Regions from separate parts of the Paenibacillus sp. FSL H3-0310 genome, predicted to be linked through region 2. Evidence: riboswitches for the same ligand, from Rfam matches in the RefSeq annotation. Region 2 holds a riboswitch; the other holds the start of a gene.
What was found. Region 2 has a riboswitch for S-adenosylmethionine ahead of metA (homoserine O-acetyltransferase MetA). Riboswitches for the same ligand answer to the same signal wherever they lie in the genome.
Positions count from the first base shown of each region.

Region 1: it holds a riboswitch for S-adenosylmethionine, as region 2 does, so the genes downstream of both, MHH63_RS02270 (methionine ABC transporter ATP-binding protein) here and metA (homoserine O-acetyltransferase MetA) in region 2, are expected to answer to the same signal.

Region 1 is NZ_JBBODC010000001.1:471,178-483,476, reverse strand. It holds gene MHH63_RS02320 (YheC/YheD family protein) at 1-231, opposite strand, end outside; gene MHH63_RS02315 (hypothetical protein) at 565-774, shown strand; gene MHH63_RS02310 (GNAT family N-acetyltransferase) at 1,256-1,708, opposite strand; gene MHH63_RS02305 (HesB/IscA family protein) at 1,837-2,196, opposite strand; gene mqnE (aminofutalosine synthase MqnE) at 2,655-3,761, shown strand; gene MHH63_RS02295 (NAD(P)/FAD-dependent oxidoreductase) at 3,813-4,874, shown strand; gene MHH63_RS02290 (YuzB family protein) at 5,285-5,539, opposite strand; gene MHH63_RS02285 (NifU family protein) at 5,621-5,869, shown strand; gene MHH63_RS02280 (MetQ/NlpA family ABC transporter substrate-binding protein) at 6,028-6,894, opposite strand; gene MHH63_RS02275 (methionine ABC transporter permease) at 6,952-7,581, opposite strand; gene MHH63_RS02270 (methionine ABC transporter ATP-binding protein) at 7,611-8,627, opposite strand; SAM riboswitch class I at 8,730-8,865, opposite strand; gene MHH63_RS02265 (Cthe_2314 family HEPN domain-containing protein) at 8,968-9,702, opposite strand; gene MHH63_RS02260 (COX15/CtaA family protein) at 9,858-10,826, opposite strand; gene MHH63_RS02255 (thioredoxin family protein) at 10,944-11,288, opposite strand; gene MHH63_RS02250 (putative polysaccharide biosynthesis protein) at 11,367-12,299, opposite strand, start outside.
Region 2 is NZ_JBBODC010000003.1:550,275-562,573, reverse strand. It holds gene mqnC (cyclic dehypoxanthinyl futalosine synthase) at 205-1,341, opposite strand; gene MHH63_RS28395 (PLP-dependent transferase) at 1,968-3,140, opposite strand; gene metA (homoserine O-acetyltransferase MetA) at 3,177-4,097, opposite strand; SAM riboswitch class I at 4,213-4,342, opposite strand; gene corA (magnesium/cobalt transporter CorA) at 4,739-5,674, shown strand; gene MHH63_RS28380 (HRDC domain-containing protein) at 5,761-6,777, opposite strand; gene MHH63_RS28375 (ROK family protein) at 6,988-7,869, opposite strand; gene MHH63_RS28370 (hypothetical protein) at 8,037-10,763, opposite strand; gene MHH63_RS28365 (copper amine oxidase N-terminal domain-containing protein) at 10,777-11,640, opposite strand; gene MHH63_RS28360 (Mbeg1-like protein) at 11,684-12,299, opposite strand, start outside.

The DNA of each region.
Region 1 (12,299 bases), on a different contig from region 2:
TCTGTCCATATAGGTGAATCCATAACCGCGACTATCCCGAAAAACTTTGATTACACCGTAACCTCCGCCACCCACAATAGGTTTAATGACAACATTTCCATATCTACGAAGCATTGCCAGGAGCGTTTCTGCCCTGTACCCCCTCGTCATTGGGATATAGGGTGCAACCCGAGCGTCGGTCAGCAACGCCTCTGTCTTCAGCCACTTACTGGCCAATTGTCTTCCTGCCATCGTCCTTTCCCTCCCTTCACAATCCAGCCTACCCTATACATTACTCAGAGAAGGTCTCGCCCTCTTGTATGATTGTCCGTGTAAGATGCCGCTCTTAGCAAAAAGGGCTTAGTGTTTAGCACAGCATCAGTCGACAGCGACAGGGTACAACCGCGGATTTTGTAGATTCAGTTCTCAAGAAATTCGACATCATTATCTTAATGGATGAGTTCACTATAACTAGAATAATCTTCAAAATCGTTGTATTATTAATAGCGGTTACATTTTCAATTTCTACTATTATAGTGAGTACTAACAGAATCACTAAAAAGCACAGCGCGGGGAGGGCTCAGAATGGCACAGTTTTTTGAGGTTTTATATTGGGTGGCTATGCTTGGGATGTCCATTGTATTGGCTGGAACGACTATACTGATCTGCGCCATTGGCTTTAAATTTATTAAAGACAAACGCAGAGCACTGGGTACGGGCTGTATCGCCTTCTCCCTTGGAGCTGCAGCGCTCATCGTATTTATGATTAATTACAAGTTTATTATTCCAGCCTAATGTACGCAGGGGACTGCCTATAAACAGCTTACTTCTATGCACAAACGGTCCGACCCTCGCAAAAAAAACACAGAGCAGCGATTCTCCAGTTATGTGGAGAATCGCTGCTCTGTGTTTTTAAACAATAGCTATCTGCTTCAACAGTGTCGTTAACCCATGAGCATTTCGGACCCAGATGACGTTATTTGCAGATTTTCAACCTTTGAGGCGTGTTTTCGGACTCCAGTGACACTATCGCTTAGAAAGAGTTTCATATTTACTGATTTTCATAGCAATAGCGGCAATGCGGTCCGTTGGCACCACAAATATGGGAAAATGCGGCGTTTAGGGTCATCTGTGTCCGATACATGGCTTGCGATACATGGTTAGCGATATATCGTTCGTGATACATGGTTAGCGATTTATCGTTTGCTTCCTATGTAAAAGAATAAAGAGCTACCCCAGCGCCCATTAAATGGCTTCTGAGAAACTCCCCTATTACTCATAAATCCAGCGACAGGCGTATCATATCTATGACTTGAATCCCATTTTCAAAGATTTCTTCACTGTAATGCCTAATAAAAAAATCTCTGTCAATGCCGGTGATTCTGAATCCACATTTCTGATAAAGTGCCAATTGTCCAACGCTCGAATTTCCTGTGCCAATTTCAATGGTTTTTGCTCCAAGCAGCTTGGCATTCTGAATCGCATGGTTCAGCAGCTGTTTTCCTATACCTTGCCCGTGTTTATTTTCGTCGACGGCGATATTTACGATCTCTACAGTCTCCGGTCTTGTCTGCAGCACAACGTAGACTCCGATGATGCTGTTATCCACCTCAGCTACACAACATAACCCTCTTTGTAAATATCCGTTAACCAAGCTCTCCGAAGGATCTGCTAATAGAAGTAATTCTAATGGAGGCTGTTCACCAGCTTTTAATTTTCTGATTTCCATTTCCATTTCCGAACTCCTTGTGATGATTTTTGTCATTGAGAATAAAAAAAAAAAAAAAAAAAAAAAAAAAAACTCCAAGCCTGTGTTGTTAGAATCCAACACGGGGCTTGGAGCCGTGATTGCTGTAATTAGCAAGGCTCTTCGTTAGGTTTCCCTGCATCCGTAGCTGTACGGAAGCTTGAACCGCAGCCGCAAGTTGCAGTAGCGTTAGGGTTGTTGATGGTGAAACCACCCGTCATGCCGGATTCTTCAAAGTCGATTTCGAGACCGTCCAGGTAACGAAGGTTCTCCTTCTCCACAACCACTTTCATGGCTTGAATGTCCATATATACGTCCTGATCGGTTTCATTATCATCAAAGCCCATAGCGTACGAGAATCCACTGCAACCGCCGGGCGTTACTCCAATACGGAGGAACATGTTCGGTACTTCTTGTTCAGCAAGCATCGCCTTTAATTGTTCTGCTGCCTTTTCACTAATATTAATCATGATCTCATCCTCCTACAAATTCGTCTCCCTTCATAAGCGGAAACTTATGTTTAAGGGACCTTCCGGCCAAAAGTTATTTCTTAAAAATATAAGAAAGTATAAGTGTTGCACCTATTCTTTATGTCTTATATTTCTCGCTTAAACGCTTATCAACTTTATAAGGATGCCAATGACGTTTATGCTTGATAAATTCAGTATAACCGACTATTCCGTTACCCTCAAGTCACAACTGCCTTCGGCATGACCCTTCACAGCAAAAAACACCATCAATATCAAGCTGTTGATACCCTTAGGAGAGTAGGTTTATAATAGGGAAGGCACTCTAAGTAAAAATTCGGAAATTTGTCACGGAGGCAAGCTCGCCTCTTTCTTTTCTAGAATGAACAGCTACCACTTGGGTACGTCTGGAATTTATCTTCGAGCAATCTGCTCGTAAACTTTCAGGAGGAAATCATAATATGTCTACTCTTTTTACCCCCCACACGGATGCCCGAATGGCGAACATTATTGATAAGGTTCGCAGCGGCGAAAGATTGAATTTGGAAGATGGCGTTTATTTATATCAAAGCAACGATTTACTTACCATTGGCCAGCTAGCGAATGAAGTCAATATCGCCAAGAATCACAATCGGGTATATTTTATCGAAAACATGAGTCTATATTTCACCAATGTTTGCGAATCGCACTGTGCATTCTGCAATTTCCGCAAAGATGATGGAGAAGAGGGAGCCTATACCCTTTCCGGTCAGGAAATGGTGCAATATGTCGAACAGCATATCCACCCAGGCGTACGCGAATTCCATATTGTTGGTGGCCATAACGACAAGGTTCCCTTCCAATATTATGTGGATTCTTTAAAAGCTTTGAACGAACGTTTCCCTGAGGTTACCTTAAAAGCCTACACTGCCGCTGAAATTGATTTTTTCACCCGTATTAGCGGTTTGAGTATTCGTGAGGTACTGGAACAATTGCGTGCTGCTGGACTGAAAACACTCACCGGTGGTGGTGCAGAAATATTATCCGACCAATATCGTAAAAAAATGCGTGTAGACAAAGCTAATGTGGAAGAATATCTGGAAGTCCATCGGACAGCACATCAGCTTGGGATGAAGACCCATACCACTATGCTGTACGGCTCCATTGAATCTCATGAAGACCGTATCCGCCATATGATGCAAATCCGTGATTTGCAGGACGAAACCAATGGCTTTATGGTATTCATTCCATTGTCCATGCAGCCTAAGAATAAAAACGCTGGCATCATGCGCCGCAACTCTGCTTATGAGGATCTGAAGACCATTGCGATCAGCAGATTGATGTTGGACAATTTCGATCACATCAAAGCGTACTTCATTAACATTGGCCCCCAGCTTACTCAAGTTGCGCTGAACTTCGGTGCATCAGATGTGCATGGCACAATTCTAAAAGAACGTATCAGCCACGCGGCTGGCGCCTTAACACCGGAAGGTCTGACTCGCGACGAATTGATCTGGCTAGTGAAAGGTGCTGGACGAATTCCTGTCGAACGTGACACTTTCTATAATGAAGTTAAGGTATACGAATAAGAAGACTACCTGAGATTTGTTATCCCATATTGGAAAGGAAGTTCGGTCAGCATGAGAACAATACTCGTTCTTGGCGGTGGCTACGGCGGCCTAGCCTTAATTCAAGAATTACTCAATAATCATCTTCCTCATGATGTTGAAATTATCTTAATTGACCGAATGCCTTATCAAGGAATCAAAACGGAATATTATGCGCTCGCCGCAGGTACCGTAACTGATTATCACCTGCGCATTCATTTTCCGGTTCACCCCCGGCTTACTGTCCGGTACGGTGAAGTGAGTTCCATTGATTTGGAGAGCAAAATAGTCAGTATGGAGTCCGGTGAGATTGTATCTTATGATCTCCTAGCCATTGCTCTTGGCTGTACCGACAATTACCACAACATCCCTGGTGCTGATCAATATACCTGCAGCATCCAGACCTTTGCTGGTACTCGGGAAACCTACCGCCGTTTAAATGATGTGAAGCCTTACGGAACGATAAACATTGTAGGTGGAGGATTGAGCGGTGTTGAATTAGCCGCAGAGCTTCGGGAAAGCCGTCCAGACCTTAACATCGCTATTCTGGATCGCGGTGAACGTGTTTTGTCTGCCTTTCCGGCAAAGCTGTCACAGTACGTAGAGGAATGGTTTCATCACCATCAGGTGCAAACGCTGGGACGAATCTCTGTATCTCATGTAGAGAAGGATTCGATTTTTAACGGTACCGAGGAAATCCTTTCAGATGTGACAGTATGGACCGCAGGGATTCAACCTGTAAAAGTAGTTCAAGATTTGAATGTGTCGAAGGACCGCGGTGGACGGATTATGCTGGATGAGTATTATCGTATACCGGATTATCCGGAGGTATATGTGATTGGTGACTGTGCCAGTCTGCCATTCGCACCAAGCGCACAAGCCGCTGGAGCACAGGGTGAGCAGGTAGCTCAGGTTATCCAAGCGACCTGGCGCGGTGAGACTCCTAAGCTTCATCCTATTCGCCTGAAGGGTACTTTAGGGTCACTAGGAAAAAAAGCAGGATTCGGACTTATGGGACAACGCTCCGTCAAAGGACGGGTTCCCCGCATCCTCAAGAGCGGAGTGCTCTGGATGTCGAAACGCACTTTAGGATAAGCCTATGATTGGTTCATAAGTATTAAAGGAAGCTACTCTCAGATAAACACGAGAGTAGCTTCCTTACGTTATTGGTGCGTATACCCTTCGGACTCAGATGACCTTATTTGCAAATTTTCAGCCTTTGAAGGAGAGTTTCGGACTCCAGTGAAGTTATTGCTTATAATGAGGTTCATTTATGCTGTTTTTCAGGTGAATAGTGACTATGGGGTCCGATAGCAATCCAAATGTAGGAAAACACTCAATATAAGGTCGCCTGAGTCCGGTGGCACCTTCACGGTAGCCCCTGCACTCTCCAATATGTTGCCTAATCGATCAAATTGGTGGATTTTGTTCAAGTAAGGTTCCAAAAAGAGGGAGCACTCCATAATTTAGATTATGGAGTGCTCCCTCTTTTTTTCTCGAGAAATTTAGTCAAGATCTATATTAAACCAAGCCTCAAGCTCTTTGATCTTGGCCTCAATTTTCTCTTCTAGCTCTGCAACAGTTTCTGCTGCAATAATGTCACCTTCAACCATGGCGAAAGGCATTAAATAACACTCTCCACAATTGTTCAGACATCCGTATTCAATGACATCATAATCTGGATTTTCCTCCAGCTTATGCATTAGCTTGTCTGTTCCGTGACCCATGTTGCTGGAACAAAATTCAATAATTGGTCTCATGATGATCTCCCTATTCCGCCTAACCATTTTATTTTTTAACTTTTTGTACTATAATGAACTTACGAAAGGAGTGATTGAGAAATGAGTGAGAATGCACAAAGCACCGAAATGTATGATGAAGTACTAGAAGTGCTGGATAAGCTTCGTCCGTTCCTGCAGCGCGATGGCGGTGACGTAGAACTGGTCGATGTGGAAGACGGCATCGTTAAGTTGAAACTTATGGGTGCCTGCGGCAGCTGCCCAAGCTCCACGATCACCTTGAAAGCCGGGATTGAACGCGCCCTCCTTGAAGAAGTAGAAGGCGTTGAAGAAGTAGTTCAAGTATTCTAAATCCCGTTCAATAACCCTCCCGATTCTCCTGTATAGGAGATCGGGATTTTCTTATTATAGAGGATTTAACATTCTCTCACAACCTTAGAACATAAAACCCGCAAGCCAACTTGGCTGCGGGTTCTTGTTATGACTATAGACGAATTTAGCTTCATTCCTTAAAACGCTGGAATGATCGCACCTTCGTACTTTTCTTCAATGAAAGCTTTAGCTTCTGGAGAATTCAGGGCAGCAACCAGCTTTTTGATGGCTTCGGAATCTTTATTGTCTTGACGGGTTACCAAAATGTTAGCATAAGGGGAATCTACACCCTCGATGAACAATGCATCTTTAGTTGGCACAAGACCAGCGTCTAGTGCAAAGTTCGTGTTGATCAAAGCAAGGTCTACCTCATCCAGTTGACGTGGGAGCATAGCAGCTTCCAACTCAATGATGTCGAGATTTTTCTTGTTTTCAGTGATATCTGCTTTTGTTGCAGCAATGTTTGTATCATCTTTCAAGGTAATCAGACCATTTTTTGCAAGTAGGATTAGTGCACGGCCACCGTTAGTAGCATCGTTCGGAATGGCAACTTTTGCACCATCAGCCAACTCATCGATCGATTTGATTTTTTTGGAATAAGCTCCAAAAGGTTCAACGTGAACGGATGTAACAGAGACCAGGTCGGTTTTATTATTTTTGTTTTGGTCATCCAGATACGGTTGGTGTTGGAAAAAGTTAGCATCTAACTCCTTCTCATCAAGCTGCACGTTAGGTTGAATATAGTCAGTGAATTCTTTGATTTCAAGTGTAATTCCATCTTTTTCAAGCAATGGAGCAATAGCCTTCAAAATTTCAGCATGAGGAACAGGTGAGGCACCAATAACCAATTTCACTGGATCTTTAGTAGGTTCACTTGTTGCTTCTGCGTTTGGTGCTGTTGTAGCAGCCGAGCTCCCAGCATTATTAGATGCATTGTTGTTACCGCAAGCCGCAAGCACCGCAACCAGTGTCAGGCTAAAAAATGTAAGTAGTACTTTTTTCATTGTAAATCCCCCTCTAATCTATATTTTGTATTGAATAAGGATATATATGGATGTACCTTATTTCCGTGTGTAATGTTTTACGAGTCGGTCACCGGCCATTTGTAGCAATTGCACCAGTACGACAATAAATACTATAGAAACAATCATAATCTCCGTCTCATAGCGGTGGTAGCCGTAACGAATCGCCAAGTCACCTAATCCGCCGCCCCCAACCATACCAGCCATTGCTGTATAGGAGACCAGTGTAACCAGTGTGATCGTAACTCCAGCGAGCAGACCTGGACGAGCTTCTGGCAAAAGAACACGCATAACGATTTGGTTCGTCGATGCTCCCATACCTTGTGCGGCTTCGATGACTCCGCGGTCTACCTCTCTTAACGACGTCTCTACCAAGCGGGCAAAAAATGGAGCTGCACCAATCACCAGAGGTGGAATCGTACCGAGTACACCAATGGAGGTTCCAACAACAGCTTTGCTGAAAGGAATTAGAGCCACCATCAAAATGATAAAGGGTACGGAACGTAGGATATTTACAAGTAATGATAAGACCGAGTAAGTTACTCTGATTACTATACTATTCGATTTTCCCCATAAATACAATAGAATTCCGAGTGGTAAACCAAGAATAATTGTGAACAATCCGGAAAAAAATATCATTTTTATAGTAGCAACCGTAGCATCCATCATTTCTTGCCAATTTAGATCTGCAAAATTCATTACGAAATCACCTCCACATCAAGGCCTTGAGCAATTAGTCTGGAGATCGTTACAGCAATCGCCTCAGCTGGCCCTTCGAACCGCACAATCATCTGTCCATAAGGCACATCTTTAATCGTTGAGATGGTACCATGTAAGATTGCAAAGCTTACACCCGTATCACGCACGACATCGGATAGTGCCGAGCCGTAAGTTTTTTCTCCGAAAAAAGTAATTTTGACAGCTTTAGAGTTATCCCCGGCAGCAGCATCAAGCGCCACTCGAAGAGGTCCTTCATTCTGTGTCTCACTGCGAATGAAATCGCGTGTAACCTCATGCTGCGGCTTGAGAAATACCTCTGTAACTTTGCCTTGCTCAACAATCCCACCACCATGAATGACCGCGACACGGTCGCAGATGCTCTGGATTACATGCATTTCATGTGTGATCAGCACAATGGTCAAATGGAATCTTTTATTAATATCGAGCAGCAGCTTAAGAATGGAATCCGTTGTCTGGGGATCAAGCGCAGAAGTGGCCTCGTCACACAGCAGCACATCAGGGTCACTGGCTAGTGCCCGGGCGATGCCGACCCGCTGCTTTTGTCCTCCAGATAACTGAGAAGGAAACTTATCTTTATGTTCTTCAAGCCCAACTAGAGCGAGCAGGTCTTTGACTTTTGTATCAATAGCTGTTCTAGATGTACCTGCAAGGCGCAGTGGAAAGGCAATATTATCGTATACGGTCGCCGAAGACAGCAAATTGAAATGTTGAAAAATCATCCCAATCTTGCGCCGCTGTTCCTGCAGCTGACCTTGGTTAAGACTGGTTAGCTCAACACCGTCTACCCAGACCTCTCCTTCTGTCGGACGTTCCAACAGATTAATGCAACGGATCAATGTACTTTTCCCGGCTCCAGAGTGGCCGATGACTCCGAATATTTCACCTTTCTCGATGGACAGATTCAATCCAGAAAGTGCTGTTGCCGCATTACTCCCTTTTCCATAAACCTTTGTTATCCCTTTTAGATTAATCAACTCTCGTCGCCCCCCCTTTATACTTCACTTATTCTATACAAAAAAACCTCCAACGATCGATGCAGATCGCAAGAGGCTCTGTGGGTTTATTAAGACAATGCCTTCTCATCTGCCAACGACCGCAACCTGCGCCATTGTAGGAATTAGCACCATGACATTTGTACAACGCTTCCCGCGCTGGATACAAATCGGTTGCCGGGCTTCATCGGGCCTATCCCTCCGCCGCTCTCGATAAGATAAAGTTATGAAATTATATTTTTTCTGAAATCGTACATACTTTAATGCAAGCATAAGTATAGTGAGTTTATCTATTTTTGTCAAAAGGAAATATATTGAACGATTACGATTTTATGCTCTTTGCCTTGCTTATTTCCTTAAGCAGCTGTTCATTGCTGTAGCTGAATGCCGCGATTAATGTCTTACAGTTCATTTCGAGCGATTGTTTTAAATCCTCAAGATGGCTATCCAGATCCTCGAGCTGAATTTTGTCATGCAGACCTTGGTGCCGCTGCCACAAATCATCCTGCATTTCGGAATTCATATAATGAATTTCAGCATTTCTGCGCTTGCGTAAATTCTCCAATGGATCGCGGTAGGAGTTCTTAATCTCTTCCAGTTGATCCGCTAATGCAGGATGCACATTCAATAATTGAAGCTGACGCAGCACTGTAAAATAAGAAAAGTGCGTTTTTAATTTGGATGTTTTGAGATCATAAAAATGATTCAGTACCGTCCCAAGCTTGTCCAGAAGAGAGAAAACCCGGATAAAGCCATCTTTATAAAAATAAACATAACGTGCATAATCGCCCTGTTCCACCGGTGTCATATCATCCATATAACCCGCAATCACTAATTTCCGGTAAAAAGCGGCCGCGAACCAACTTTGCTCCAGTTCATCCAGAGAGGAAATCAGCCCACGTGTCCAAATCTCCAGCTTGCGGTATTCATGGTCATTATCCTCATGGGCACTCATTTCCTTGCGCAGCAATGCTGCAAAAGTGGCCATATTCTCCATCGCATCAGCCAACACACCGCTGTTCTTTCGAGGCGGCTCTCCAAGTAATACCCGCAGCATATCCCAGTCCTCCTAAAGTTTTGTTCAGCGTCTGCTTCCATGGACTGCTTCGTACAAAACTCGCGACGTAAGCATCGGCCAATCAGCTCCACGATATACCGATTTCCACTTTATTATTCCGCGGGTGAAGCACCTCTATCCACGGAGGGAATGTTCTACCAAGGCGGTGGAATCATTGGGCTCGTTACATTTTTTCCAGACACGACACTACTCGCGCGATTTAGCTGCCAGACTCTTACACTCATATAACATAAGACACCAAACAAACTGGCAATCAGTAAAATATGAGCCAAAGTGGCAAATATGTACAGCCTTTCATTATCTAGAGTGTAAACCACAGCCGCCCCACTAAATACCTGCATCAAGCATAACAGCACTGCAGCTACACCCAGCGCTCTAAGCTCTGGATAATCCTTATGTTTCCAAAATGCTAAATGCCCAAGCAGCGCAGTAAGCATGAATAAGATTAAAGCCGCAATCCGATGCGTAAAAACAACACCTACACCTCCGGAAAGCTCCGGAACCCATTCTCCATTACAAAGCGGCCAACCCGAACACCCGCCTTGTGAATCCGTATGACTTACAAAGGCTCCAATATACACGACAATATAAGAATAGATGGCAGTAAAACAGGTTAAATTGCGAAAAGCCTTACTTACGGGCTTCTTTTGAGCCTCCAGCTTATGATCATATTCACGTGCTTCATGCCATCTCTTGGTTCCAAGAGCCAACATCATAGCGCTCGAAAAGGCGATCAAAGAAAAACCCATATGCAACGCCATTACAGCAGCGGATTGGGATTTAATTACTGCAAGCGCTCCCATACCACCTTGAACGATGACGAATACTAAGGTCATAAATGCATATCCCAGCAAATCGCGCCGAGTACGGGCATAACGCCAAAAAGCAAACATCGAGGCAAGTGAGAATAACCCTGCCAAACCGCTAAACAAGCGATGGGTGTATTCAATCATCGAGCCTATAGTATAAGCCGGAATTAATTTTCCATGACAGAGCGGCCATTCATTTCCGCATTCCAAGCCCGATCCAGTCTTCGTCACTACCGCTCCTCCGAGTACAGCGAGGAACATGATAAGGCAAGTAAGATAACTAAGCCATTTCAACTGATTTGTCGTCAAAAATATCACCCGCAGTTTTTAGTAATGGAGAAGCAGCCAGACTTATATTTCAAAAAACCACCGCTTTTGCACAAACAGGCGAAAGCGGTGGTTCCTTAGGAATTACTTTTGAAGGCTTTGATGCACTTGGACCGCTTTATCAAGGAAATTCTCAATCTCTTCACGGGATTTGCGCAATTTATTAACGAATCTAACCAATTCCCGTCCATCCGAATATGCGACGAAGCTTGGAATACCCATAATATTTTGTTCTTGGCTAACATCGCCCACGGCATCAACATCTACCTCAACCAGTGTAAGGCGGTCTGCATAAGCCTGCTCTACCTCTGGGATAAAAGGATCGATAAATTTACAATCCGAGCACCAGTCAGCCTTGAAGATGGCCACTGTTAATCGAGGTGATTGAATGGCTACCTGAAATTCAGCAGGAGAACTAATTTTGTCCATGATTTACTCAGTCCCTTCTTCAATATCTGTCTATTTTCTACTCTTTAAGTGAAGCAAAATGCAGTGTAGAAGTCAAACCTATTCTCTCATACGAACACGTGCAGGCTGTAACTTCATCAGCGGATTCAATAATTTTTGCAACGCCCGCGGATAACTGGAGATTTCCTGTTTAGTCAGCACACCCAGCACAATAAGCAGTACTAGATAAATAACAACAACGGCTGCCCCTACAACAAGACAAGTGATCAGAAACGCCAAACGTGCAGGCATCAGATCCGTTAACAGAATCCCAGCTTCATTCAAGCCATAACCAATCCCGCCGGACACAAGTACCGCAATCGCGAAACCGCCCCAACGTTTGCCCATAATTTCAAATGGCACAATCGATTTCAGCATCCGTAAGTTAAGCAAAGTAATGACCACGAAACAAAGTGCTGTTGCACCGATAATTCCGTAGATGCCAAATACCTTACTAAGTAATAAGCTTGCCACTAATTTTACAATAATACCCGCTAACACATAATACATGGAAATTCGCGATTTGCCCATACCTAACAAAATAGAGTTCGTTGTCATCATCGTAATCTGAAAGATCGTTCCTAAAGTAAGCATGGCTACGATACCACTGCCATCTAAACTACTGAATAAGAGGCCATTAACTGAATATGCAGCAACTACGAGTGATAGAACAATCGGTGCTCCTGTTAAAATAGAGATACGAAGCGCTAACGTCACTTGCCCTTTTAGATGTTTTTCATCCCGACGGGCATATGCAGCTGAAATAATTGGTATTAGTGAAGTGCTCAGTGCTATAGAAAGAACCGGCGGAATCCCGGCGACACTCTGTGCCCGACTCCCGAAAATACCCAAAGCACGTGTGGCATCAGCTACACCAACTTGTCCACTCAGTAACGGTACAATTAAAGATGTATCAATAAAGTTCACTACTGGAACCGTAACTGAAGATAGAACGATAGGAATGGATAATTTAAATATATCCTTATAAATTCC
Region 2 (12,299 bases):
CCGACTCAAGAAGCGCTGAATTTGCAATTAAGGTCCACTGGGTCCGTACGCCTAGCGGATGATATAACAAGCGAAGATTCAGATGTGTTCTGCAATAAGGCTTGCTAATGATCGTAATCCTAACCTTACAAAAAAAACGCTTGATGCTCAGTAATCCACTTAAGGATTAACAAGCATCAAGCGTTGATTAATAATTAATATATATTAGTTCTGCATTACAAAATCATTATCAATCTTCGCATTAGGATCATCGAACACCCGCAGAATATCATAACGTGTATTCCGCTGCGCTGGAACTTTGCCTGCTTCGCGAATCAGCTGAGTAATCGACTCGATGTTTACCTTATAAGTCGCACCCGCCGAAGATACTACGTTCTCTTCAATCATTGTGCTGCCGAAATCGTTGCAGCCATATTGCAAGGAGAGCTTGCCGACCTCTGGCCCCATAGTGACCCAAGAAGATTGGAAGTTCTTAATATTATCCAACACAAGGCGGCTGATCGCTACCGTCTTCAGATATTCCTCAGGCGTTTGTCTGTCCAGCTTCAGGTTGGTATTGTCCGGCTGGAATGTCCATGAGATAAAGGCCAAGAAACCTTCAGAATCATATTTGTTGGCAATACACTCATCCTGAGCCTCACGTACACGTAGTAAGTGCAAAGCTCGTTCTTCCATACTTTCTCCAAGCCCAATCACCATTGTTGCTGTTGTATTCATACCCACTTTATGTGCTGTCTGCATTACATCCATCCACTCGCGCCACGAGCCTTTTAGCCGGCTGATTTTGCGGCGTGTACGGTCATCAAGAATTTCTGCGCCTCCGCCTGGCAAGGAATCCAGACCCGCAGCATGAATTTCACGAACCACTTGTTCCAGTGGTAATCCTGATACTTCTTTCATCTTCATAATCTCAGCAGGAGAGAAGGAGTGCATTGTAATCTCAGGGAAACGTTGCTTAATTCCGCGCAGTATATCTGTATAGTAGCTAAATGGAAGGTTAGGATTAGTTCCACCTTGCATAAGAATTTCTGTACCATTAACAGCAATCGTTTCAGCAATTTTTTGATAAATCGTTTCATCTGGCAGCACATAGCCTTCATCCGAGCCTGGTCTGCGGTAAAAAGCACAAAAACGGCAGTACACATCACATACATTCGTATAGTTAATATTACGGCCAATTACAAATGTGGCTAACGGGTCCGGATGCCAGCGTTCCATAATAGTGTTTGCAGCAGCACCCATTTTCTCAATTTCGTTGCTCTCGAATAGTCGGATGGTATCTTCCAATTGGAGACGGTCACCCCGCAGGGCTTTATCCAAAATAAGATCTATCGTACTCATCGTTCGCATCCTCCTTTTAAACCCTTAGGGATATGGTAGATTCACAAAATCACAAGAAAAATAACGTTGTCGTCCTTTAGAGATAACAACCGTTTCTCGTAGTAACATAAGGATAAAGTATAGTATGTAACTTATACCTTATATTTTAATAAATGAACAGTTCATTTCCTCATCGTATCACAATCTGAACAGCTTGAAAAACTTTTTACTTTCTTAGCAAGATACCATCCAGCAGAAAGAGTCCTTACATTGCTGCCTGCACCCGGTGAATCAAAATTCCTTGAGGCTGCCGGACACAGATGACGTTATTAGTTAGTATTTAGCCTTTGGAGCATAGTTCTGGACTCCAGCGACGCTATTCCTTGACAAGAGACTCATGAAGGCTGGTTTTTAGCGCAATAGCTGCTGTGGAGTCCGTTAACATTCCAAATGTGTAATAATGCTGTGTCTAAGGTCAGCTGTGTCCAATAGCAAAAAGTCCAAAAAGAAGAGCTATCCCAGCAGCCAATTCCCGGCTTATGAGACAGCTCTATTTCATCCTGCGTCCAACACCAGCTCTAAATCAACGGTGAGATAGATCCTCGATATTTCCCAGCATTCGGTGCCGATCTGGGTTGCCGTTACTTTTACTTCGTTTCGATTTCCGCTCGCGCAGCCTCTAAAGCTTGACCAAGATCAGCAATTAGATCCTCCGCATGTTCAATACCGACCGAGAAGCGCAGCAATCGATCATCTACACCCACCGCATTCCGAATTTCCACAGGAATATCCGCATGCGTCTGTACTGCAGGATAGGTCATTAGCGATTCAACCCCGCCGAGGCTCTCCGCGAAGGCAATAAGCCGGATATGACGAAGCAGAGGTTCTACGTATCTGGCATCTTTTAATTTGAAAGAAAAAATTCCGGTATTGCCCGAGGACTGGCGATTCTGGATTTCATATCCCGGATGATCCGGCAGGCCTGGATGGAACACTTCCGCAATCGCCGGATGCTCTTGTAGATAGCGGGCAATTGCTAGCGCATTGCTCTCGTGCCGTTCCATACGCAGGGCCAGTGTCTTCATGCCTCTCATCAGCTGATAACTGTCTGTTGGCCCAAGCACAGCGCCAATAGAGTTATGTAGAATCGCTATTTCAGCGGATAATTCAGCTCCTTTAGATACAATAAGACCCGCAAGTACATCATTGTGTCCGCCCAAATATTTGGTAGCACTATGGACTACAATGTCCGCACCTAATTCCAGAGGACGCTGGAAAAATGGAGTCAGCAGTGTATTGTCTACAATTGTGAGCAGCCCATGATGACGGGCCCAAGTAGCAACGGCTGCAATATCCGTAACCATCATCAAAGGATTCGTTGGCGTTTCAATAAATATCGCCTTCGTATTTGGAAGACGTGAAGCCTCAAGCGCATCCAAATCATTCGTATCTACATAGGAAGCAGTGATTCCAAACTTGGACATAATTCGTTCCAACAAACGATAGGTCCCGCCGTAAAGATCCAGCGAAACGATCAAGTGATCGCCTTGCCCAAACAGGGTAAATATGGTTTGAATAGCTGCCATCCCAGAACTACAGGCAAAACCTGCATCACCAGACTCCAATTCCGCAGCCGCATTCTCTAGTACGGAACGGGTTGGACTTTTGGTACGGCTATAATCGAAACCTGTGCTCTGCCCAAGCTTCGGGTGACGGAATGCCGTAGCATTATAGATAGGGAAATTAATGGCTCCGGTAGCCGGATCTTCTTGTGAACCTATTTGTGCCAGTCTGCTTTCAATCCTAAGTTTGTCGTCCATGATAAATGCCTCCTAAATTGTAATGTAGCGCTGATCTTAATAAACAATCGGGTCGATATCGTAAGGTGTCTCTTGATATACATAGTAATTGAGCCAATTAGAGAATAATAAGTTGGCATGTGCACGCCACACTGCAGGAGGTGTTTGTTCTGGATCATCTTTAGGGAAATAGTGTTTCGGCAAGGCCATCTCCATGCCCCTCTCCAAATCACGATCATATTCCCATTTCAAGGATAATGGATCGTATTCGGAATGTCCGGTCACAAATATTTGTTTGCCGTCGGTCGTAGCTACTAGATACATACCAGCTTCTTCGGATTCCGCCAGAATCTGCAGATCTGGATTGCTCTCAATATCTTCGCGGGAGACATCGGTATGACGGGAATGCGGTACATGGAATACCTCGTCAAAGCCGCGCAGCAATTTAATGTTATTTTGGTTAATCGTATGGGAGAATACTCCAAAACATTTTTCAGGCAAAGCCACTTTACGAACACCAAAATGATGATACAACCCTGCCTGTGCCGCCCAACAGATATGCATGGTCGAGGTCACGTTATCCTTGCTCCATTCAAAAATCTCTTTTAGCTCTTCCCAATAGGATACTTCCTCAAACTCCATTTGCTCTACGGGTGCTCCTGTAACAATAAGACCATCCAAACGGCGGTGGCTGATCTCGTCAAAAGTTTTGTAAAAGCTTCTCAAATGCTCAGCAGAAGTATTCTTAGAAGTATGTGAGCGTGGATGCAGCAAGGTAACGTCAACTTGTAGCGGTGAATTTCCTATTAAACGCAGCAATTGAGTCTCCGTCGTTTCTTTAGTCGGCATGAGATTCAGAATAGCAATCCTTAGTGGACGGATATCCTGATGGAAAGCCAAACTATCATCCATCACAAAAATATTTTCACCGGATAGTATTTCTTTTGCTGGTAAACTGTCGGGAATTTTAATTGGCATTGTCTTTCCACTCCTTAACTGTATTTAGGTTATGTTGTCACATCGCGGCTTTCTGAACAATAAAAAGACCTTTCTCGGAAAACGAGAAAGGTCATATCTACAGTCATATGCGCCTCTCTCATCTGCCAGAAACTTTTGGACGAGGTTTAGTCGTCAGCAAAGTTCCGCAAGAATTAGCACCGTGCGTTCACACGCCGGTTGCCGGGTTTCATAGGGCTAGTCCCTCCACCTGCTCTTGATAAGATTTAGCTGTATTCAATTAAATTTCTTTAAAATTTACTTTAAATCATGAACCTCCTTTTCGTCAAGTCCATACAATGCTGAAGTAGCCTCAAAGTAACAATAAATTTGCTTGAAAGAGGCATACTCCGTTGTTATACTAGACAAGTATTTCATACCTGAACGAAAAGAAGAGGTGAGAAGAAGAATGGAAGGCGACCCGAGCTCGCAATTAAGTGTACAGAATGAGCAACCACACAGGATAATCATCAGCTTGCCGGCGGCGGGAGCAGTTCTTCTTCATGCCCTCGAATCGTCATTCGGCCTCTTGTATTGATTGTAACGCCGGCCAAGCTGATTTTTTCTCTGTGCTTAATTAGCAGTCCCTGGTGAAGACCCGGGGATAGAAGGAGTGGAATCAGATGAAAATCCGGCTGGTGAATGCAGGGGTTTTTACACCTATTGATGAAATTGATGAAACATTGACACCCCCAACAGAAGGGTTCTATTGGATTGATGCAGATGTGGAGGATTTGGAGCTGCTTCAGCCCCTGTTCAACCTGCATGATCTCGCTGTTGAGGATTGCCTTAGTGAAGAGGATCAACGTCCAAAGATCGAAATATACGAAAGTCATTACTTTATTGTTGTAAACAGCATCCGCTTTGATGATGAGGAAATCTTCCTGCGGGCGCTCAATATATTCTTGGGAAGACATTATATTATTACTGTAACGAAACAAAAGATTCACGAGCTACGCGTCCTGAAGCCCATGTTATGGGAACAAGAGGTTAGCGAACCCGACCAATTCCTTTACCTGCTTATCGACCTTGTCGTAGATAATTATTTCTCCGTAGGTGACCGAATTGAAGCCCGGATTGAGAAGCTTGAAGAGGATATCCTAATGCATACCAAGAAATCTCATCTGAGTGAGATTATCGGTCTGCGAAGTGAGATCTTATGGTTAAAGAAGATGCTGGGACCACAGAAAGAGGTTATCAATACCCTGAATAAAAAAGACCTCCGTCTGATTGATGATCAGCTGCAGAAATACTTTAGCGACATTTATGAAAATGCAGTTAAAATATCCGAAACCTTTGAGACGTACCGCGATCTCATGGGCAACTTACGTGAGGCCTACCAATCCAGTATCGCCAACCGCGCCAATGAAATTATGAGAGTATTTACCGCGATTACAACGATATTCATGCCTTTGACCGTAATTACCGGAATCTATGGGATGAACTTTGATCATATGCCGGAATTGCATACGAAATACGGTTATTTTGCCGTTATAGGTCTAATGTTGACGTTAGGCTGTGGGATGCTGTATGTATTCCGCAAGAAAGAATGGCTATGAAAATAAACGGACGAATAGGCAAGACGAAGGCCCTTTAACCCTTTGGTGTAAGGAAGCCTTCGTCTTTTTGATATGATAAAAAGCTACTAGAAACTGGTCGCCATGCCCACTTTAGCAGCTTGCTCCCGCCGGAAATGAATGCGGATCAGCCGCAGACGTTCATAATAGCTATCCAGCCCTTCTGCTGCTGAAAAATCCTCCCCATACACCTTATGCAGCACTGGCTTTAGAAAAAGATCTCCTACCTCTGCATAGGCATTCCATATCGCCTCCTGCTCATTCTGCGGCACATTTTTCAGTTCTACCTCGATCAGTTTCTCCACGCAATAACCTTCTCTTTCCAGCCCCTCTACCGCTTCAATCAGTTCGCGACGGTTCACTCCACTGTTCACCTTAAGCTGTTCTAACCCTAACCCATTCTCGATCCCTTGCAGCAGAATTCGCCGTAATCGCAGTCTTTCTAGCTGTTTCTTATATTTGACCTCTTTCTGTTTATAGAGCCAGGATACAAAAGAATCCTCCTCAATTTCTTGGTGTACCCAATTCAAAGGAAAGGAGTGTTCCCTTGCAGCCGTAGAGGTTATAGCCAACCAATCCGTGCCATATTGGGCTACCTTTCCTTCCCCTACACCAGGGATCTGCAGCAGCTCCTCTGGTGTATGCGGCAAGAAAGTGCTTATCAAACGTAACAAACGATTGCTGGCAAGAATGTAAGGGGCTTTCCGTTCACTAGAAGCTCGGCTGCGGCGCCAAGCACATAACTCCTCATAAATAGCTTCGTTCCCATTATATTCACTGTAATATTGCAGCCTTAGCTGCTCCTGATTACGCCCGGTAAGGCCGTCTTCTTCATGAAATACGCCATCAATCAACGGCCGATAGCCATCCCCCATCTTCACCGCCAGCTCATGCCTGTAAACACAAAGCATTTCATTCCATGAACCACCCGCGTACCACAAATGCTCCTGTGTTTCCTCACCGCCTGAAAAATCACGCCAGCCCAGACTCCACACTCCTTCTTCCTCTCCAATCCATAGCTGAGCGAACACCTCTTGATCCACCCCAGATATTCTGGATAAGCGATTCATAAATACAATTTGCATATTCATCCCTGCCTTTCTAGTCTTCAGCAAGCACTATACCTACCGGTCTGAGCTACTTATTCGCTGATGTGAATGCCACACTGTCAGACTCGGAAAACGCAAAAAAGCACCACTCTCACGATAAACGTGAAAGAGGTGCTCCCTCATTAAATGCTATACTGTTAGATCCTACAATACCATATATTTCCTAACAGTCAATATCTTTTTATACTAGTTTCTTGCCAAAGCTAAAGTTGCCAGTCCAATCGCACCTGCAAGTCCTGCGTTATCTCCAAGCTGCGGTGGCACAACATAATTATCGATGTCGGTATTTAGCGCTGGATGCTGAACATAACCCTTCAGCAGCTCCTGCAGCTTGGTACGAATTAGCGGGAACAAGTGGCTTTGCTTCATGACACCACCGCCCATTACGATTTTTTCGGGAGACAGAATCAACACGTAATTCATAAGTGCATGTGCAAGATAATGAGCTTCCATATCCCAAGCTGGATGGTCAACAGGCAGCTCGCCTGCTGGTTGTCCCCAGCGTTTGCCAATCCCCGGACCTGCGGCTAACCCTTCAAGGCAATCGCCATGATAAGGGCAGTAGCCCTCAAACGTGTCCTCTGGATGTCTGCGAACTAGAATATGTCCCATCTCAGGATGAGACAATCCATGCACCATCTGACCTCCAACTACTGCTCCCGCTCCAATGCCTGTCCCAACCGTAATATAAAGGCAGCTGTCCAGACCTTTAGCCGCTCCCCATTTACTTTCCGCAAGCGCTGCACCATTCACATCCGTATCAAAACCGATCGGCACGTTAAATTGCTCAGCCATTGTACCTACCAAATTATATTGTCCCCAGTGAGGTTTTGGTGTCGTTGTTATGTAACCATAAGTAGGGCTGTCCAGCACGGGATCAATCGGTCCAAACGATCCAATACCAAAAGCTTCTACATTCTTCCCATTAAAATAGTCGATTACGAGTCCCATCGTTTCTTCCGGTGTTGTTGTCGGAAAGCTAACTCGGTCCAGAATGGTACCGTCCTCATAACCAATTCCGCATACAAACTTCGTTCCGCCTGCTTCAATCGCTCCCAATAACTTCATAGCAACTATCTCCCTTCTCCATTAAGCAATAATCCGCCATCCAGTTTGAAAATAAAAATTAATATAAAATAAAACAATCAACAGCCCTTATTATACGTTGGATGAAGCGCTATCACAATAATAAAACTCCCTTCATGCTTTTTTGCATGAAGGGAGACTATTGATGTTTAATTATTTAAGTCATCAAACATAGAGCCTTTTACCGTAACCTCAATTTGATCCAGCGGCTTAATGCCGACAAGCTTGCCCAGTGATTTGTACGCGTTGGTACTCTTGGAGAGCTCCACATCTGCCAGCCAAGCCTTAACATAGTACTTCCCATCTGGCATTTCAGCTGTAGTATAGACAGGAATATGGTCCTTATTAATCGTAATCGTCACCGTAGACTTTTCCGTGATCTTGTACATATTCTGATTCAAGCCCACATATTCACGGTATTTGAAATTGTTGAAGCTTCCCAGTGTACTAGACTGTGAGTAACCCTCTAATATATTCTTCCAGAATTCATGGGTGCCTTTATCACTTTCTCTTTCTTGTGAATATGGGATCTCTTCCACATCTTTAGTAAAGCTGTTCTCCACCGTCAGCAACTTTGCATCATTCACTCCGGTGTTATCCTCTACGGATAAAGCTGCTGGCTTTCTTGCAAAGTTATTCCCGTTTTTGCTCAGTGGTTCATTCCGCAGATTGACCGCAACTTTATCATTATTGATATACATAAGATCAGTTTCATATCGGAAAGAATTCGTAAGTTCCTCAACAAGATCCTTATGGTCCTTCGTGTCTTTATCCGTATCTTTAAACGTAACTGTCTCCAGTGTAAAGGTATACGTTCCAACAGGATTAAAATAATATCCGGATTTAATCGGATAATCATACCCTTGAAGTTGCTTATCCGTCGCAAACACGGCGGTATCATAATTAGATTTGTCGTTAAGCATCTTTTTAGCGGTAGCTCTGGCTTTCTTATAAGCTTGAGCCATGCTATTCTCTACCTTCCAGCCGATGTCTCCGCTTGCCTGTTGTGTGAAGATTCGCTCGAATTGCCCCTTTACTTTCGTCCAATCCTGTAAGTTCTTATTCTCATCTTCATGAGCCATCCAGCGGATTACATTATAATTGTAAGGCTCACTTGTCCAGAAGAGCTTTCGAATCAAAGAATCCGCTTTATTCTTGTCTATTGAATTCTTGTACAGCTTAGGTGCTATTTGTTTGGCCCCATTATAAATATAAGTCCGAATGGTTTTGACATCCTCACCTGGTGTAAACGGAGCTGAAGTGCTGCCGCTCTCCGTATATGTTTGACAAGATTCAACATCTTTACCTTCCCCGTTCTTTGTTGTGCTGCACACCTGATAATTACGAGTGAAATTTCTGCTCACAGTACCCTGGAAACTGATATTACCTGACTTTTGATTAGGTGTATACGGAGCCGGATTAATGTACCACTTACCGTTAACAGGATCATCACCAAAATCAGGGCGCTGTAGACTAGCTATGATGTCAGGTTGTCTAACTATAGTACTGGCGGCATCGTTAACCAGCGGATTATTCTCCACACGGAAATAACGATAGATAGTATCCGTATTATTGATTACTTCCAAAGCGCCTGTAGCATTCCCACTCCAAGTAAAATCAGAATATTGCGGTTGTAGAACAGCCTTTATAGCAGCGCCATCGGCTAACCCGAATTTCACTTTTTTCGATAACACATTATAATCCAGATCGAAGGAGCCTTTAGTTGTTGGCATCGAGTTGACCTTCTTAATCCATCCGTAAATCTCATTATTTCCGTAAAAGACTTCATTAGGTGACTTCAGCCTGTTCAGATTAAACTGGATGTATACGTCCTCATCAGGCATTGTAAATGTCGCGAAAAGAATATTGTCAGCCGTATTAGCCGCAAGCATAATTTCACCTGCTAACGTTGACGCATGACCATGGTATCTTACAGGGATTTCCTTTCCGTTACTCGTGATCTTCCAAGCGTAATCTGTTGTTTTCTGGGTGGCGAAGCTGGATCTGAGTCTGATTCCAACGGTTACCTCTTGTCCAGCTACCGCGCCGGTTGGCAAAGTTTCGAAATGAGGGGATAAATCATTTACCTGCAAAATAAACGGTGCGATAGGAATGCCTAAGTAAGTAATATTTCCGTTAGAACCTTGGATGTAAATCCTCCCTGATCCCCAAGACAGATAGGTAGGCGGTTGCAGGACGTGAACATAATCTATCCATCGCCCTCCCTTAGACGGTGTAGTATTCTGAGTGTATACAACCCTGTCTTTATACTCCTTGTCTTGATTGTTATAGATGAACCGTTCATATTTCTTACCGGCATAGCTCAGGTTTAGTCCAGTAAGAATAGCCTGCTCAAAAGTCCCGCCGGAATTCACTAGATACTCAATATCCCTACCTACAAATGCATCAAAATCATTTTTTCTAATTTTGTAGCTTGATTTTACGCCAGAGTCCTTCCAAGGTTCCTTAATCATATTAAAATTCTGAATTTGAATCCCGCTCCATCCAGCATACCATGGAGCTCCCTCAGTTGAGACCGAGTCCCCATCAATCGAATACCCGGAAAAAGCAAACATATTGCTATGCTCAAGCCATTCATGATTTCCACCATAGACAATCTCAAAATTACTATTGTTAGATTTTATCTGGTTTTGTAACAAATCCTCTCTTAACTTTCCTTTATTAGTCTCCATTGTGTAATAATTAGATTTTTTATAGAGCTCCGCCATATCTTTATTGATCTTCTCGATAACAGCTGTCGCTGTTTTTGGAAGATTGTTAGAAGTATCATTCACTGACTCTTCAGAGAAAACTGAAGAAGCTATAGATTGGAATAAGAATATTGTCACTATACTAAGCCATATCGATTTTTTCATACCTTCACCTCTCCTACTTCGGCCATACTGCGATTCCTATATCCCCCATACCAGGAGAGTCTACATCAATTTTATAATCTTTGCTTTGGAAGACTTTATAATCTAGCTCATCCATTCTTTTTGTTTTTGTTCTAACATACTTCATAATCGAATCTACGACATCGCCCTCAATGTTTTGTCTAAGAATATTCTCCGCTTCCTTCGCCTCCAGTGCAGGGTCAGAGCCTATATTAGTAAATGTAATTGTAATTTGAAAAAGATACTGACCTGCTTTCCGATCATCATTGTTGTATACTGTCAGCTGTGAATCGGTAATATAAGTCGACTCTAGATTGGCCCCCAGATGGGTATACGGGATTTCAAACCCATGAATCGTTACCGTCTTGGCTCCATTCGTTGATTCTCCCGTAGCAGGCTTATCAGAGGTAGCTATTTCACCTGAAGGAGTAGTGATGTAGACCGTCTTCACAGCATCATCCCATTTCACGTTTACACCGAGTCCTTCATATACAAATCGAAGTGGGACAAAAGTTCTTGACTGTTTGAACAATGCAGCCGTGTCCATTTGTTTTGTTTTTCCATTGAGCTCATAACTCTTTTTCCCGATATAGACACCCATTGTTTTGCCTTCAAGCGAGATTGTTGCCTTTTTAGCCTTACTGTCCCATAACACCTTAGCTCCAAGCGCTTCACTTATAAAACGCACGGGTAGCTGTACCCTTTGCTGCGCATCGATAAAAGGCTGGGCGTCTGGAAAAATAACTTTTTCTCCATTTACTACTACTCTCAATGGAAGACTTGCTGCAAAACCTGAAAATGCAGAAGTCATCAGGGATACCATTAGTAATAAAAGCAGCGAACTAATTATTTTTTTCATATAATTGCTCCTCTCAAATTTATCTTTCTATTTCCTGATATAATTAGTTCAGGTGTATTGTGGTAGTACTTGCACGGGCAGCAGCAACAATTTTAGATTCAATCTCTCGATATTTTGTAACAGTGTATCTTAAACCTGCAGTTTTTCCGTTTATCGCTGTTGTTACACGATTTTTCTGCGTCCGGACTTCATTGCTTAAACGTTGAACTTCTCTTAATTGAGCTTGAACATAAGATTCACTGTAAGCCCTGCCCACGTTAGAACTTACTCCAGAAGCTATAGATAATATCCTCTCGACGACTTCAGCAATGCTCTCTTCCTTACGCACCAGACTTTTCTGCAGACTCTCCAGTTTATCCATATTCGCCAAGATCTTAGCTCCTTGAATGACACTAGCAGATGCAACTGCAATCTTCGTAATGGTTTTCGTTACGGTCGATTTAACATTGCTGATCGCTGAATCTTTAATCGTGCGTGCGCCAGCGATAAATTCTTCCTTTGTTTTCTTAATTTTAGATTTTACACTTTGGAATATATCCCCCATTTTCTTCATCGCTTTGTCTTTTACACTAATCCAATATTCCTTCTGAGCTTCAACATATTGAATGGCATTCTCTACAAAACGATTGAAGCCCTCTTTCATTTTCGTCATAAAATCA